DNA from 2 places in the Burkholderia singularis genome. Region 2 is predicted to be linked to the other one. Evidence: predicted binding sites of a transcription regulator. Region 2 holds the regulator's gene; the other holds the start of a gene.
The links. Region 2 encodes NrdR, which represses ribonucleotide reductase genes. Its sites were predicted from a motif close to CACNANATNTNGTG; they were not measured.

Region 1 (7,912 bases), 280 kb from region 2:
CGACCTTCTTCGCCGCGACTTTCTTAGCCGCCACCTTTTTCACCGCAACCTTCTTCGCAGCGACCTTCTTTGCCGCGACTTTCTTCGCCGGCGCCTTCTTAGCCGCGACCTTCTTAGCTGCTACCTTCTTCACCGCGACCTTCTTCGCAGCGGCTTTCTTTACCGGCGCGGCGGCTTTCTTCGCTGCGGGCTTCTTAGCGGCGGCCTTCTTGGCGGCCGGTTTCTTCTTGGCAAGTGCCATCATGTTCTCCTTCAGGTTCAGATGAGAGTCAGTTCAAACTACACCCTTCGTCAAAACCCGCTTCCCGCGGACGTTTATCAGGACGTGCGCTACGAAGCGGGCTATTCATCGGCGTACGCGGTCGACGCATGCTTACGCTAATGAATACGGTATGGCGTGCGGTGCCCACCGGCATCGCACGCCAAATCAAGTCGGTGGCAGGCGCACCCTTCGCCGCCACCCCTAATCGCTTGATCGAGCCGGCGGCGGTGCAGCCGCCGGCTTTTCGCGGAGGGAAGTTTGCCCATCCCACTGAAGGGTTCGCAAAGTGCCTGTCGTATACGTGGGCCCCTGGGGCACCGGACATGCTTTGCATCAGGCGTTCTTGCTCCTAAACCTTGTGCCGGGCGCAACGCCCGGCTCTAAATATCGTCATTCGCCGGCGCGTCGGGTCATTCCCACGACAGCGCGCCGCCCGTCTGATACTCGATTACCCGCGTCTCGAAGAAGTTGCGTTCCTTCTTCAGATCGATCATCTCGCTCATCCACGGGAACGGGTTCTCCTCGTTCGGGAACAGCGGATCGAGGCCGATCTGCTGGCAACGGCGGTTACAGATGAAGCGCAGGTAACTCTTGAACATCGACGCGTTCAGGCCCAGCACGCCGCGCGGCATCGTGTCCTCCGCGTAGCGGTACTCGAGATCGACCGCATGCTTGAACAGCTCGCGGATCTCGGCGCGGAACTCGGCTGTCCACAAGTGCGGGTTCTCGAGCTTGATCTGGTTGATCAGGTCGATCCCGAAATTGCAGTGCATCGACTCGTCGCGGAGGATGTATTGGTATTGCTCCGCCGCGCCGGTCATCTTGTTCTGCCGGCCGAGTGCCAAGATCTGCGTAAAACCGACGTAGAAAAAGAGGCCTTCCATGATGCACGCGAACACGATCAGCGACTTGAGCAACTTCTGATCGGCCTCCAGCGTGCCCGTCTTGAACGCCGGATCGGTCAGCGTGTGAATGAACGGGATCAGGAACTCGTCTTTCGCGCGGATCGACGTGACTTCATGGTACGCATTGAAGATCTCGCCCTCGTCGAGGCCGAGCGATTCGACAATATATTGGTAAGCGTGCGTGTGGATCGCCTCTTCGAACGCCTGCCGCAGCAGGAATTGCCGGCATTCGGGCGCCGTGATGTGGCGGTAGGTGCCGAGCACGATGTTGTTCGCCGCAAGCGAATCGGCCGTCACGAAGAACCCGAGGTTGCGCTTGACGATGCGGCGCTCGTCCTCGGTCAGGCCGTTCGGGTCTTTCCACAGCGCGATGTCGCGGGACATATTGATTTCCTGCGGCATCCAGTGATTCGCACAGCCGGCCAGATACTTCTCCCACGCCCATTTGTACTTGAATGGCACGAGCTGGTTGACGTCGGTCTGGCCGTTGATGATGCGCTTGTCGGCAACATTGACCCGCGCTTGCGAATCGACAGACGCTGCTTGCCCATCGGCAGCGCGAGGTGCGACAGCGAAATCGCCTGCGAAGATGTCGCGCGCCGACGAAGTTTGATGAGCGGCAGGCGCCGCGGCCTGCAATCCGACAACCATTCCTGCGGGGTCGCGCATCGCGTTTTGCTGCGCTCCGCTCGCGGGAGTTACGGCGGTCATCTCGTCATCCCAGTTGAGCATAAATTCTCACCATCAATTTAGATCGGTTTGTACCATCTTTTCCTGAGCGTTAAAAGAGTTCGCTCAGGAAAATTCCTGTTTTCGATTCGCGTTGCGACCTCGATACAACACTTTGAGCAACGCATCGTCATTCATCGCGTGTGTGATGTGTGCAGCACGTGATTCGCGACGTCCATCGAAGCTCGTTCGTCGCGTCGAGCGCAACTCGAAATGTGGCGCCTTCGGTGATGCGTTGATCGTGTTTCGCGTGGTCTGCAACGTGTGCGCTGCGTTACAGAATCCTTATCATTTTTTTAGTAGAGAGCGGCGCGCACTTCAACCTATATCGGTCTTGCTGCGCGCCGCGTCGTCGCTGCTACGCGCGCCGCATCACTGGCACGCTTCGCATTCGTCGAAACCGGGGTCGCCCGGGCGCATCGTGCACACCGGACCGTCCGCTTCAATCGGCGCCGCATTCAACGCGCCCGACTGCGCATCGCCGCCCGCCGCGCCAAAGCCGCCCGCGCCTTGCGCACCGCCCGCCGCACCGCCGCCGCTCACGCCGCCGGAAGTCGGCACCGCGTTCAGCGCGCCGTGCGCGACGGTCGATTTCTCGACGTGCGTTGCCGCCATCGTGCGCAGATAGTAGGTCGTCTTCAGGCCGCGCAGCCACGCGAGCTTGTAGACCTCGTCGAGCTTCTTGCCCGACGCACCCGCCATATAAATATTCAGCGACTGCGCCTGGTCGATCCACTTCTGACGGCGCGACGCCGCCTCGACCAGCCACTTCGGATCGACTTCGAACGCGGTCGCGTAGATCGCGCGCAGGTCGGACGGAATCCGATCGATCCGCGACAGCATCCCGTCGAAGTATTTGAGATCGGCGACCATCACCTCGTCCCACAGGCCGCGCGCCTTCAGGTCGCGCACCAGGTATTCGTTGACGACCGTGAACTCGCCCGACAGGTTCGACTTCACGTACAGGTTCTGGAAGGTCGGCTCGATGCACGCCGACACGCCGATGATGTTCGAGATCGTCGCCGTCGGCGCGATCGCGACGCAGTTCGAGTTGCGCATCCCGAACGAGTCGATCCGCGCGCGCAGCGCCGGCCAGTCGAGCGTCGCGCTCGTGTCGACCTCGACGTAGCCGCCGCGGGCTTCGGTCAAAAGCTTCAGCGTGTCCTGCGGAAGGATGCCCCGGTCCCACAGCGAGCCGCGGTAGCTCGAGTAGCGGCCGCGCTCCTCGGCCAGCTCGGTCGACGCGTAGTACGCGTAGTAGCAGACCGCCTCCATCGAGCGGTCGGCGAACTCGACCGCGCCTTCCGACGCATACGGCGTGCGCAGCAGGTGCAGGCAGTCCTGGAAGCCCATGATGCCCAGGCCGACCGGCCGGTGCTTCAGGTTCGAGTTGCGCGCCTTCGGCACCGCGTAGTAATTGATGTCGATCACGTTGTCGAGCATGCGCATCGCGACGCCGATCGTGCGCTTGAGCTTGTCGTGGTCGAGCGCGTAGCTGCCGTCGGCCTGCTTCGCGAGGTGCGCGACCAGGTTCACCGAGCCCAGGTTGCAGACGGCGATCTCGGTGTCGCTCGTGTTCAGCGTGATTTCGGTGCACAGGTTCGACGAGTGGACGACGCCGACGTGCTGTTGCGGCGAACGCACATTGCACGGGTCCTTGAACGTGATCCACGGGTGGCCGGTCTCGAAAAGCATCCCGAGCATCTTGCGCCAGAGCTGCTGCGCCGGAATCTTTTTAAACAGCTTGATCTCGCCGCGCGCGACCTTGTCCTCGTAGGCCAGGTAGGCCGCCTCGAACTCGGCGCCGAACTTGTCGTGCAGATCCGGGCAGGTCGACGGCGAGAACAGCGTCCAGTCCGCGCCTTCCATCACGCGCTTCATGAACAGATCGGGAATCCAGTTCGCCGTGTTCATGTCGTGCGTGCGGCGGCGATCGTCGCCGGTGTTCTTGCGCAGTTCGAGGAATTCCTCGATGTCGAGGTGCCACGATTCCAGATACGCGCAGACCGCGCCCTTGCGCTTGCCGCCTTGGTTCACTGCGACGGCCGTATCGTTGACGACCTTCAGGAACGGCACGACGCCCTGCGACTTGCCGTTCGTGCCCTTGATATGCGAACCGAGCGCGCGCACGCGGGTCCAGTCGTTGCCGAGGCCGCCCGCGAACTTCGACAGCAGCGCGTTTTCCTTCAGCGCTTCATAAATACCGTCGAGATCGTCGGCAACCGTCGTCAGATAGCACGACGACAATTGCGAGCGGCGGGTGCCCGAGTTGAACAGCGTCGGCGTCGAACTCATGAAATCGAAGCTCGACAGCACGTTGTAAAACTCGATCGCGCGCGCCTCGCGGTCGATCTCGTTGAGCGCAAGGCCCATCGCGACGCGCATGAAGAACGCCTGCGGCATTTCGATGCGCGTGCCGTCGACATGCAGGAAGTAGCGGTCGTACAACGTTTGCAGGCCGAGGTAGCCGAATTGCAGGTCGCGGTTCGCGTCGAGCGCCTCGCCCAGGCGCTTCAGGTCGAACTGCAACAGCTTGTCGTCGAGCAGCTCGGCTTGGACGCCGCGCTTGATGAACTGCGGGAAATATTCGACGTAGCGCGTTTCCATTTCCGCCTGCGTCACTTCCTCGCCGAGAATTTCGCGTCGAATCGTGTGCAGCAGGATGCGCGCCGTGACCTGGCTGTACGCCGGGTCCTTCTCGATCATCGTCCGCGCCGCCAGGATCGCCGAATCGTAGACCTGGGTCATCGGCACGCCGTCGTACAGGTTCTTCACCGTCTCCGCGACGATCGGCTCGGCGCTCACCGCATCGCCAAGCCCTGCGCACGCAGATACGACGAGCGCGCGCAGCGCGTTCAGGTCGAGCGGCCGGGTGACGCCGTTGTCCGTCACGTTGATGCCGCCGCCCCCTTCGTGCGCGTCGGCCGCCGCTTCGCTCTCGTGGGCGCGCTCGAGGTGGCGCTTCTCGCGGTACAGCACGTAAGCGCGCGCGACGTTGTGCTCGCCGCCGCGCATCAGCGCAAGCTCGACCTGATCCTGGATATCCTCGATATGGAACGTGCCGCCGTTCGGGCGGCTGCGCACGAGCGCGCGCACGACGGATTGCGTCAATTGCTCGACGAGTTCGCGCACGCGAGCCGACGCGGCACCTTGCCCGCCGTTGACGGCAAGAAACGCCTTCGTTACCGCGATCGCGATCTTCGTCGGCTCGAACGCCACCACGCTGCCATTGCGGCGGATCACCTTGTAATCGGCATACGTCGTCTGCGGCGCGAGCGCCGGCGCGCCTTGTGCGCTCCCGGCAAAAGAACGGCTCGCCGCGCCCTCGAATTGGGGCGTCGCGTTGTCGGTGGTTTGCATGGGCAAAGCTCCTGGTGTTGGGTGGTGCGAAAGGAGGTGTGGACGCAGCGCGCCGGATCGATCGCCGGATGCGCTGCACGAAGAATGTCGCGTTCGGCATGGCCGCCGGACGCCGCCGGGGGTCAAAATGCCCCCGATCGACACACTATATCTAGTGCAGTGCTGCTCGATTGGCACCAAGTATAGTGGAGGCATGCGGTAGCGCAAACGAAAAAATTTGCGCGGGACGTATTGACAAGCGCGTTATCGCAGACAGGGCAAGGAAAGAGGCAAGCCGGCGCGCGCGCGAAAAATTTCGGCGCGCGGGCTCAGCGCGGCTGATAGGGAAAACGCTGCGCCGCAAAGCCGGCGGCGGCGGCAAAACGCCGCCAGTCGAAGTGCGGCCCCGGATCGGTCTTGCGCGTGGGCGCGATGTCCGCATGCCCGGCAAACGCGTCGATTGGATACCGGGCGACGAGCGCGCGCGACAGCGCAGCGAGCGTCGCGTATTGCCGCTCGTCGAATGCAACGTCGTCCGTACCCTCGAGTTCGATGCCGATCGAAAAATCGTTGCAACGCTCCCGGCCGAGGAAGCTCGATGCGCCCGCGTGCCACGCACGCGCGTCACACGACGCGAACTGGATCAGCATGCCATCGCGCCGGATCAGGAAGTGCGCGGATACCCGCACGCCGCGCAGATGCGCGTCATAAAAAGGATGCGCGTCGCAATCGAGACGATTCTGGAACAGTTCGACGATCGCGTCGCCGCCGAACTCGCCGGGCGGCAGGCTGATGTTGTGGATCACGACGAGCGTCGGCATGACGCCCGCGGGCCGCTCGTCGACGTTCGGCGATGGTTCGCGCCGCGCGCCGGCCACCCAGCCGCCGGCATCGACCACCCAGCGCGACGCGTCGCTCATGACCGGCCGCGGCGGTTTGCGTGCGCGGCGTGACGCGCCGCGTGCTCCGGGCTGCAGAAATAGTCGCCGCCCGCCGCGACCGCGTCGCTCTTCGGCGCGTGCACGCCGCACTCGGCGCAGCGAACCATCGGCTCGGCCAGCGCGCCGCCGTCGGCGGCCGCGCCGCCCGCCGCGCCGCCGGATGCCGTGCCGGGGTCGTCGAAGCCGCCCGGGAACGGCGCGCGCGCGTTTCCGGGGAACGAGCCGCCGCGCGTCTGCACTTGGCGAATCTTTCTCGCGAGCCACGAACTCGCGAAAAACAACAGAATCAGGAGAAGGATTTGTCGCATCGAAAATCAGGCCATCAAACCACGGAACGGTGCAGCAGCACCTCGAGAACGAAACGGCTGCCGACATACGCAAGCAACAGCGCGACGAACGACGCCAGCACCCAGCGCGCGGCACCGCGGCCGCGCCAGCCGGATGTCTGGTGCGCCACGATGAGCCCGCCGAACATCAGCCAGGACAGCACCGCGAACACGGTCTTGTGATCGAGCTTGAGCGCCGGCGCGCCGATCTGCTCACTGAACAGGATGCCGGACACCAGCGTGAGCGTGAGCAGCACGAAACCCGCGCCGATCAGCCTGAACAGCAGCTTCTCGAGCGTCAGCAGCGGAGGCAGGGTATCGAGCCAGCCGGCAATCCAGCCGGCCGAGTCGCGCTGCAACGTGTGCAAGCGCCGTTCGACCATCAGCATCAGCACGGCATGCAGCGCGGCGATCGCAAAAAGACCATACGCGACATTCGCAATCAGGAAGTGCGCCTTGAAAAGCGGCGACGCAGCATACGGCAGCACGCGCACGCCGCCGAACACCAGCGGCAACAGCGACGCGACGCATGCAAGCGGCAGCACCAGCAGCCGCATCCCGTCGAGCGGAAAAAAGAAGCTCTCGATCCAGTAGATACCCGCGCCCAGCCAAAACATGGCCGACAACGCGAACGCGAAGCCGAACAACATCGCATCGCGCGGGAAGATCGTCATGTGCAGCAGCACCCCATGCGCGAGCAACGCGGCGCCCAGCAGCACGCGTCCGAATCCGCCGATCCCGGCGGCGGCAGGCTCGCGAGCTTGCGCGCCGACGGCAGGTCCGCTCACGACGAGCGGCTGCGCGCCGGCATGGCGCGCCCGCCCGCCGGCCACGGCGAGACCAGCGTATAAAAGCGCGGTAAGGGCATACAGTACAATATCCATGTTCGAAGTTTACACTAGGCCCCCTGCCCGCGACGGCCGGCTTTTCGCCCGACCCGCGCCGGTGGCTTCACTGTCCATCGCTCCCCATGCTCGACAATCTCACCCAACGGATGGCGCGCGTCGTCAAGACGCTGCGCGGCGAAGCCCGGCTCACCGAGGCGAATACCCAGGAGATGCTCCGCGAAGTGCGGCTCGCGCTGCTCGAAGCCGACGTCGCGCTGCCCGTCGTGCGCGAGTTCATCGCGAAGGTCAAGGAAAAAGCGCTCGGCGAGGACGTGATCGGCAGTCTGTCGCCCGGCCAGGCGCTCGTCGGCGTGGTCCAGAAGGAACTGATTGCCGTGATCGGCGGCGACTACGAAGGCAAGGCCGCCGAACTCGATCTCGCCGTCACGCCGCCCGCGATCATCCTGATGGCCGGCCTGCAAGGCGCCGGCAAGACGACGACCGCCGGCAAGCTCGCGAAGCTGCTGCGCGAGAAATACAAAAAGAAGGTGCTCACGGTGTCGTGCGACGTCTACCGTCCGGC
Region 2 (7,912 bases):
CAGGCGCCACGCCTCGATCACACAGCTCGGCGCTTGTGCTGCATTAGGCCAATTTGGATATGGCGCGAATGCGCGGCTACCGTCGAACGCGCCTGGGCTTCGCCATTCGGCCGGCTCGCCGGCAGCGTCTTCCGCTGGCGCGGCATCGTGGGCGGCCGTGCCGTTCAGCAGCGCATCGGCGCAGGCATCGAGCGCCGCGTCGGCTGCATGAAAAGCAATCAACCGGCTGGCAAGACTCGTCGTGCGCCGCATTTCCGTCGCCGCGATTTCGAACCATGCGGACGACATCACGGCAAGCGAAGCCGTCACGGCCAGCACGCCCGGCAACGCGACGCCCCGCGAACGATATCCGCAACGCGCCCACCGCTTGGTTGCACAGCGCATGCGCCAGCATTCGGCGCTTACCGAAGTTCGGTTCGATGGCAATACAACCGCCGATGAAGCACTCATCCGTTCCTCCGATTGCGAACCGCAACATAACGGCGCAATACGAGCCTTGCTCGAGTATCCGTGGCCACCACTGCTCGTCCCGAACAGTCGACATAGCGCGCCGCACGGCCAGTCGGCCTTCCGCGCACCTCAATACAGACGGCAACGGCTGCGACGCTATCCCAGGCCGAAGCAGACAGCGCCGATGCATCAACCCACTCCGAGGCACCGCGCAACCGGTAACGCAACCACAATCGCTCGACACCTTCGACGAGTGGCTGCGCAAGCCCGCGCCTGCCGCTGCCTTCGCAATACAGCTCAGGCTCGCCCGTCGACGCGCTGACACGCGTGTAAAAGCGATTGACGATCAACGGTTTCGCATCAGCCGCACCGACACCCTGACCGAGGCAATCCGTCGCCTGGCCGGTTACCGTAAGCCACGTCGACACGCCGTCGCCAACGTAGCGCACGACGAGCCCGTCCGAGCCACTCGCAAGCGGATCGCATGCCGGCTGAGTATCCGCACCGACAGCCCGTGCCCGCACACATCCGAAGAGTCCAGGCGCCGGCAGCACATCGTGCGCATCAAGTGGCACGAAACCGGCCATCTGAATCTGCTGAGCGAGCAACACAAGCGCCGCTTGCGCCGAATCGCGCATCCGTGCGGCATCCGCCGCCGCCGCATACGCTGCCCGTTGGACGCGATAAAGCGACACCGCCGTTAGCAAAATCAGCAAACCGAGCGTCATCGCGACCATTGCCTCGATCAACGTATGGGCGCGCCAATGCGATATCCGATTCATCCGCCGCCCGCAGTCGCAAAGGCAAGCGCCACACATCGCACGCCGCCCGCCGTTACAAAAACCCCAGTGCAACTCGATGGACCTTCGGCTGCCGGCTGTGCACCGGCCCACTCGATTCGCAGCGTCGCCATGCCGCCGCCCGCGCCGACAAGCGCCAACTTGCCATGCGGCAACGCAGTCACCGCTGCTTGCCAGTCAATGCCCGCCGGTCCGACAGACCGGGCCGTTTCAGCCCAGGAATCGGCGAGAAGCCATGCCTGCTCGCGATATACGGCATCACGCTCGCTGCGTATCGCCGCAAGCAATGCGGCAATCACACTGAGCGCGGCCATCGCAAGCAGTGCCGACGCGACTGTCACCTCCACCAGCGAGCCGCCCCGCGTCATACGGCGGCGCTTCACGCCGGCGCTCCACAACCGCCCTCCGTGATCCGCACGCGGCCGCCCGACGCGATCCGCAAACAACGCAGCCAGCGCTCGCCGCGCCATACGCCCGATGCATCGTGTGGCGTAAATTCGAAACTCCGAAAACCGCCGATCACTTGTCCTGCCGGCGGCGTGAACACAATGTCGCCGCCCGCACCCGTCACGGCCACCTGCGAATCGCGCGCGAAACGCCGCAGCACGCGCGTACCGCGAGCGCCATCCGCAACGACCACCAACCAGCCGCACGACCAATCGGTCGCACTATCGTTACAGGGCCGGCCCGCCGCGATACATCCGGCTGCCGTGCCGGCCCGGCATAGCACGACGCGAGTGCCGAGTCTGAACGCTTCTGCACGCGCATAAGCCAACGCCGCGCCGAATATGCGAGCGCGCGCCTCGACCCGATCGCGCATTCGCGCTCCGGAGAGCGTCGATGCCGTCAACGTCGTGGCGAGCGCGATCAGCACAAGCACAACCATCAGCTCGATGAGCGTAAATCCCGCCGCTACCCGCCAGTTGCTGCCCGCCTGCATCGTGCGCCTCCGTCAATCCAATGCGTCGACTCTACCGGTACGTGCACATGCATACCATCTGCCGATTGGCCGAGTCGCGCGTCATGGCGACGCGAACGACAATCGTCCAGGCGAGCATGGTTGCCGCGCGATAAGCCCGGGCAATGCACACAAGAAACGGACGGATTACGGAATGAAAAAGGAAAGGAAATATGCAAGCTCAACGCTTGCGCGGCGGCTTCGCGGGCGCCGTGCGCCGGAATTCTTCGATCACGTCCGCGAACTCGGACACGTCCTCGAACCGCCGATAGACAGACGCGAAACGCACATAGGCAATCGTATCGAGAGCGCGCAGCTCGTTCATTACGAGTTCGCCGAGCCTTTCACTACGGACCTCGCGCTCGCCGGATGCGAGCAATTGATATTCGATGCGTGCGACCGCCGCGTCGATCGCGTCAGCCGCAACGGGACGCTTGCGCAGCGCCAGTTGCATGCTTGCGACGATCTTGCGGCGATCGAATTCGGTGCGGCTGCCATCTTTCTTCACAACGGCAGGCAACGCCAGCTCGACCCGCTCATACGTCGTGAAACGCTTATCGCAGGCCGAGCAGCGGCGGCGCCGGCGTATCGCGGCGCCGTCCTCCGACACGCGAGAATCCACTACTTGCGTGTCGTCGTGCCGGCAAAACGGGCAGCGCATGGCCGATCAGCGGTAAACCGGGAACCGCTTCGTCAGCTCGGCGACCTGTGCACGCACACGCGCGATCGTCGCTTCGTCCTCCGGATTCTCCAGCACGTCGGCGAGCAGATTACCCACGAGTTCGACCTCCTGCGGGCCAAAGCCGCGCGTCGTCATCGCCGGCGAGCCAAGACGGATACCGCTCGTCACGAACGGTTTTTCCGGATCATTCGGAATCGCATTCTTGTTGACCGTGATGTGCGCCGCGCCGAGCGCCGCTTCCGCCGCCTTGCCGGTAATGTTCTTCGCGCGCAGATCGACGAGCATCACGTGGCTTTCGGTACGGCCGGACACAATGCGCAGGCCGCGCTTTACGAGCGTGTCGGCCAGCACGCGTGCGTTCTCGACCACCTTCTGCTGATACGTCTTGAACTCAGGCGACAGCGCTTCCTTGAACGCCACGGCCTTCGCCGCGATCACATGCATCAGCGGGCCGCCCTGGATGCCCGGGAAGATCGCCGAATTGATCTGCTTCTCGTATTCGGCCTTCATCAGGATCACGCCGCCACGCGGGCCGCGCAGGCTTTTGTGCGTGGTCGTCGTGACGAAATCGGCGTGCGGCACCGGGTTCGGATAGACGCCCGCGGCAATCAGCCCCGCGTAGTGCGCCATGTCGACCATCAAGTAAGCGCCGACCGACTTCGCGATCTTCGCGAGACGCTCGAAATCGATCTTCAACGCGAACGCCGACGCGCCCGCGACGATCATCTTCGGCTTGTGCTCTTCAGCGAGCTTCTGCGCGGCGGCGTAGTCGATGTCCTCGCTTTCGTTCAGGCCATAGCTGACGACGTTGAACCACTTGCCCGACATGTTGACCGGCGAGCCATGCGTCAAATGGCCGCCGTGCGCAAGGCTCATCCCCATGATCGTGTCGCCCGGCTTGAGCATGGCGAAAAACACGCCCTGGTTCGCCTGCGAGCCGGAGTTCGGCTGCACGTTCGCGGCTTCGGCGCCGAAAAGCTGCTTCACACGATCGATCGCAAGCTGCTCGACGATGTCCACGTACTCGCAGCCGCCGTAATAGCGCTTGCCCGGATAGCCTTCCGCATATTTGTTGGTGAGCTGCGAGCCCTGCGCCGCCATCACGGCCGGGCTTGTGTAATTTTCCGAAGCGATCAGCTCGATATGCTCTTCCTGGCGAGTGTTCTCTTGCTGAATCGCTTGCCAAATTTCGGGGTCCACATTCGCAATGGTGCTCTGGGCTCTGTCAAACATACGGTTTCCGTTAAGTGTGTACAGGTTGACCGAAAATGGCCGAATATGTCGCCCGGCCAGCTCGACACGGTGGAGAGCCAGCTCGACGTAGCGGAGGATTCCGTGGAACGCGAGGCAGGACAGCCACCGGCGATGCGCACGCGACACGGCGCACAACGGCTGCCCAGGCGAACGGCAAAAGCGAACCCCGCGCTTCACGGTGGGACGCTCCACCTTGGCCCCGAAAGGCCTTATCGCCAGTCACGCAGGGAGATATTGAGCGCATTAGTTTATTGGATGCACGGTGAATAGGCAACCAAACGGAGCTTGCCGGACCATGCCGGCCAAAAAAAGGGGCAAATTGATTGGCACCGCCAGCCCGGTCTGCGCGGGGCGCGCGTCTGGCGCATCCCGGCCTTGTCGCACCGCCGCAATGCCAGTAGGCTAGCGTGTTCCACCAAGCAAGCGTCCCAAGCGTCCATCAAGGAGCAGCAGCAATGATCGTGTTCGTCACCGGCGCGTCGGCGGGTTTCGGCGCCGCCATCGCCCGGATCTTCGCCAAAGGCGGCCATCGCGTCGTCGCCACCGCGCGCCGCAAGGATCGTCTCGACGCGCTTGCCGCCGAGCTAGGCAACGCGCTTTTGCCGCTCGAACTCGACGTCCGCGACCGGGCGGCCGTCGAAGCCGTGCCGGCGTCGCTGCCCGCGGAGTTTGGCGCGATCGACGTGCTCGTCAATAACGCAGGCCTCGCGCTCGGCGTCGAGCCTGCGCACAAGGCAAGCCTCGACGAATGGCAAACGATGATCGACACGAACTGCTCGGGCCTCGTCGCGGTCACGCGCACACTGTTGCCGGGCATGATCGAGCGCGGCCGCGGCCATATCTTCAATCTCGGCTCGGTCGCGGGCAGCTATCCGTACCCCGGCGGCAACGTCTACGGCGCAACCAAGGCGTTTGTACGCCAGTTCAGTCTGAATTTGCGCGCGGATCTGGTCGGCACGCCGCTGCGTGTGACCGATATCGAGCCGGGCCTCTGCGGCGGCACCGAATTCTCGAACGTGCGCTATCGTGGTGACGACGCAAAGGCGGCAAATGTCTATGCGAACGTCGCCCCACTCACCGCGCAGGACATCGCCGACACGATCTACTGGATCGCCACCCGCCCCGCGCACGTAAACATCAACACGATCGAGATGATGCCGGTCGCGCAAGCCCCTGCCGGGCTGACCGTTCATCGGAGCTGAGCCGGGTCGAGCGCGCGGGGGCCCGCAAAGCCGCCCCGCGCGACGACATACCGTTACGAATCGAAATCGCCGTTCCGGTAGAATGCGCGCCATGATTGAGCCCACCCAACAGCCAGACGCAGCGCCAGACTTTGTGTGGCCCGTTCGCGTGTACTACGAGGATACCGATACCGGCGGCGTCGTCTATTACGCGAACTACCTGAAATTCTTCGAGCGCGCGCGCACCGAATGGCTGCGTGCGTGCGGCGTCGACCAACGGCGCGTCGCCGACGAGACGGGAGCGATCTTCGTCGTCTGCGATGCCGCGCTCAACTACCGCGCCCCGGCGCGGCTCGACGACGCGCTCACGATCACCTGCAAGATCGACCGGCTCGGCCATGCATCGGTGACGTTCACCCAACAGGCGTGGCGGGACGATATGCTCCTCGTCACCGCCAAGGTGAGAATTGCCTGCGTCGATCGCACCGTGTTCCGATCGAGCCTGATCCCGCCGCCCGTCTTCGAGGCGCTCAAGCGGGGGCCGGCCGCGCGCGGCCTGCGCGGCGGCGGTGTCAACGCCGAGCGCCCGGGTGCCGTTTAGACACTGCCGATGAACTTCACCCCCGTGACCCGCTACTAAGCTAGGTTCGGCGGGGTGCCTGCGGCGCGCCAAACCGAATGGCCCTGCAGCGCGCCGCCGGAATATTCCGGCCGGGCACCCTGGTCAGGCCCTCCCCGAAGGGGACGTTAATCAAACCTCTATGAACACTGCTCAAGACCTGTCGATCATCTCCCTCGTCCTCAATGCGAGCGTGCTCGCTCAGGCGGTGATGGGGCTCCTGCTCATCCTGTCGCTGATGTCGTGGACCTTCATTTTCCGCAAATGGTTTGCGATCCGCCGCGCCCGCGCGCAAACCGAGCGCTTCGAGCGCGACTTCTGGTCGGGCGGCGATCTGCAGGCGCTGTACCAGAGCGCGGCAAACAATCGTCACACGATCGGCGCGCTCGAGCGGATCTTCGAATCGGGGATGCGGGAATTCCTCAAAGCGAAGGAAAAGCGCCTGAGCGATCCGACACTCCTTCTCGATGGCGCCCGCCGAGCGATGCGCGCATCATTCCAGCGTGAAATGGACGTTCTCGAATCCAACCTGTCGTTCCTCGCGTCGGTCGGCTCGGTCAGCCCGTATATCGGTCTGTTCGGCACCGTCTGGGGGATCATGAACTCGTTCCGGGGGCTCGCGAACGTGCAACAAGCCACGCTCGCGAACGTCGCGCCCGGCATCGCCGAGGCGCTCGTCGCAACCGCGATCGGCCTGTTCGCCGCGATTCCGGCAGTCGTCGCGTATAACCGCTACGCGCACGATATCGACCGCCTCGCGATCCGCTTCGAGACGTTCATCGAAGAATTCTCGAACATCCTGCAGCGCCAAGCGCAATAAGGAGCACGCGATGGCCGGCACTCCCATTCGTTCCAGCATGCGCGGCGGCCGCTCGCGCCGCTCGATGGCCGACATCAACGTCGTGCCATACATCGACGTGATGCTCGTGCTGCTCGTCATTTTCATGGTCACGGCGCCGCTCGTCGCGCCGTCGATCGTCAATCTGCCGACCGTCGGCAATGCGGCGCCGCAGGATCAGACGCCGCCCGTCGTCGTCAACATCCGCGCCGACGGCAAAATAAGCGTTCGCTACAAGAGCGAATCGGGCGCGTCGCAGGAAGATGCGATGACGAAAGCCGAGCTTGACAGCTTCATCGTGTCGCGCCAAGCCGATCACCCGGATCAGCCGGTTGTGATCGCGGCGGACAAGACGGTTCAGTATGACGCGGTCATGTCGGTGATGTCCGATCTGAAGGCGCGCGGCGTGAAGCGCGTCGGCCTGCTCGTCAAATCGCAATGATGTCGAGCCAACCACGCGCCGCCTATCCGCACAAGCCGCCGCGCGAACGCGGCACCGGCCGCGCGTTCCTGCTCGCGGCGCTGATGCATGTTTTGCTCGCGCTCTTTCTTTATCACGGCATCCAGTGGCCAAACAGCACGCCCGCAGGCGCGCAGGCCGAGCTTTGGACCGAGATTCCGGACACATCCGTGCCGCGCCCCGCGCCACCCGTGAAGGCGGCCCCTGCTCCCGAGCCCGTCAAGAACGACGAAGCGGATATTGCGTTGCAGCAAAGGCGGCGCGCACAGCAGGCCGCGGCCCGCGAAGCCCAACTCGAAGAGCAGCGCCGGCAGCGGCTGAAGGCACAACAGCTTGCCGCCCAACAAGCCGCGCAGCTTGCCGCCCAGCAGGCGGCGGAGCGCGAGAAGCAGAAGCAGGCCGACAAGCTCAAGCAACAACAGCTCGCCTCGGAACAGCAGCGCAGGCTCGAGCAACAAAAGCTCGAGCAGCTGAAGAAGCAAGAGAAGCAGGAGCAGCTTGCCGCCCAGAAGAAGGCCGAGGCCGAAAAAGCGGCGAAGGCCGCGGCGGCGGCCAAGGCGAATGCGGCGGCGCGCGCGAAGCTCGACAAGGAACGGCAGGCCCGCCTCGCGCAACTGCAAGGGATGGCCGGCTCGGGCGGCGGCGAAGGGCTCGCGAAGAGCGGCACCGG

Region 1: the regulator NrdR is predicted to act here: its motif matches at 5,400-5,413, upstream of AQ611_RS03915 (ribonucleoside-diphosphate reductase subunit alpha).

What each region holds. Positions count from the first base shown of each region.
Region 1 covers NZ_CP013448.1:853,475-861,386, reverse strand. The annotation lists gene AQ611_RS03925 (histone H1-like DNA-binding protein) at 1-241, opposite strand, end outside; gene AQ611_RS24425 (hypothetical protein) at 270-596, opposite strand; gene AQ611_RS03920 (ribonucleotide-diphosphate reductase subunit beta) at 673-1,899, opposite strand; gene AQ611_RS03915 (ribonucleoside-diphosphate reductase subunit alpha) at 2,269-5,256, opposite strand; gene ampD (1,6-anhydro-N-acetylmuramyl-L-alanine amidase AmpD) at 5,565-6,155, opposite strand; gene AQ611_RS03905 (PP0621 family protein) at 6,152-6,484, opposite strand; gene AQ611_RS03900 (cytochrome C assembly family protein) at 6,499-7,386, opposite strand; gene ffh (signal recognition particle protein) at 7,473-7,912, shown strand, end outside.
Region 2 covers NZ_CP013448.1:1,132,231-1,140,142, reverse strand. The annotation lists gene AQ611_RS05215 (hypothetical protein) at 1-384, opposite strand, end outside; gene AQ611_RS05210 (PilW family protein) at 447-1,232, opposite strand; gene AQ611_RS05205 (type IV pilus modification PilV family protein) at 1,229-1,633, opposite strand; gene AQ611_RS05200 (type II secretion system protein) at 1,630-2,190, opposite strand; gene nrdR (transcriptional regulator NrdR) at 2,390-2,869, opposite strand; gene glyA (serine hydroxymethyltransferase) at 2,876-4,123, opposite strand; ZMP/ZTP riboswitch at 4,278-4,377, opposite strand; gene AQ611_RS05185 (SDR family oxidoreductase) at 4,600-5,346, shown strand; gene ybgC (tol-pal system-associated acyl-CoA thioesterase) at 5,429-5,926, shown strand; gene tolQ (protein TolQ) at 6,087-6,764, shown strand; gene tolR (protein TolR) at 6,775-7,224, shown strand; gene tolA (cell envelope integrity protein TolA) at 7,221-7,912, shown strand, end outside.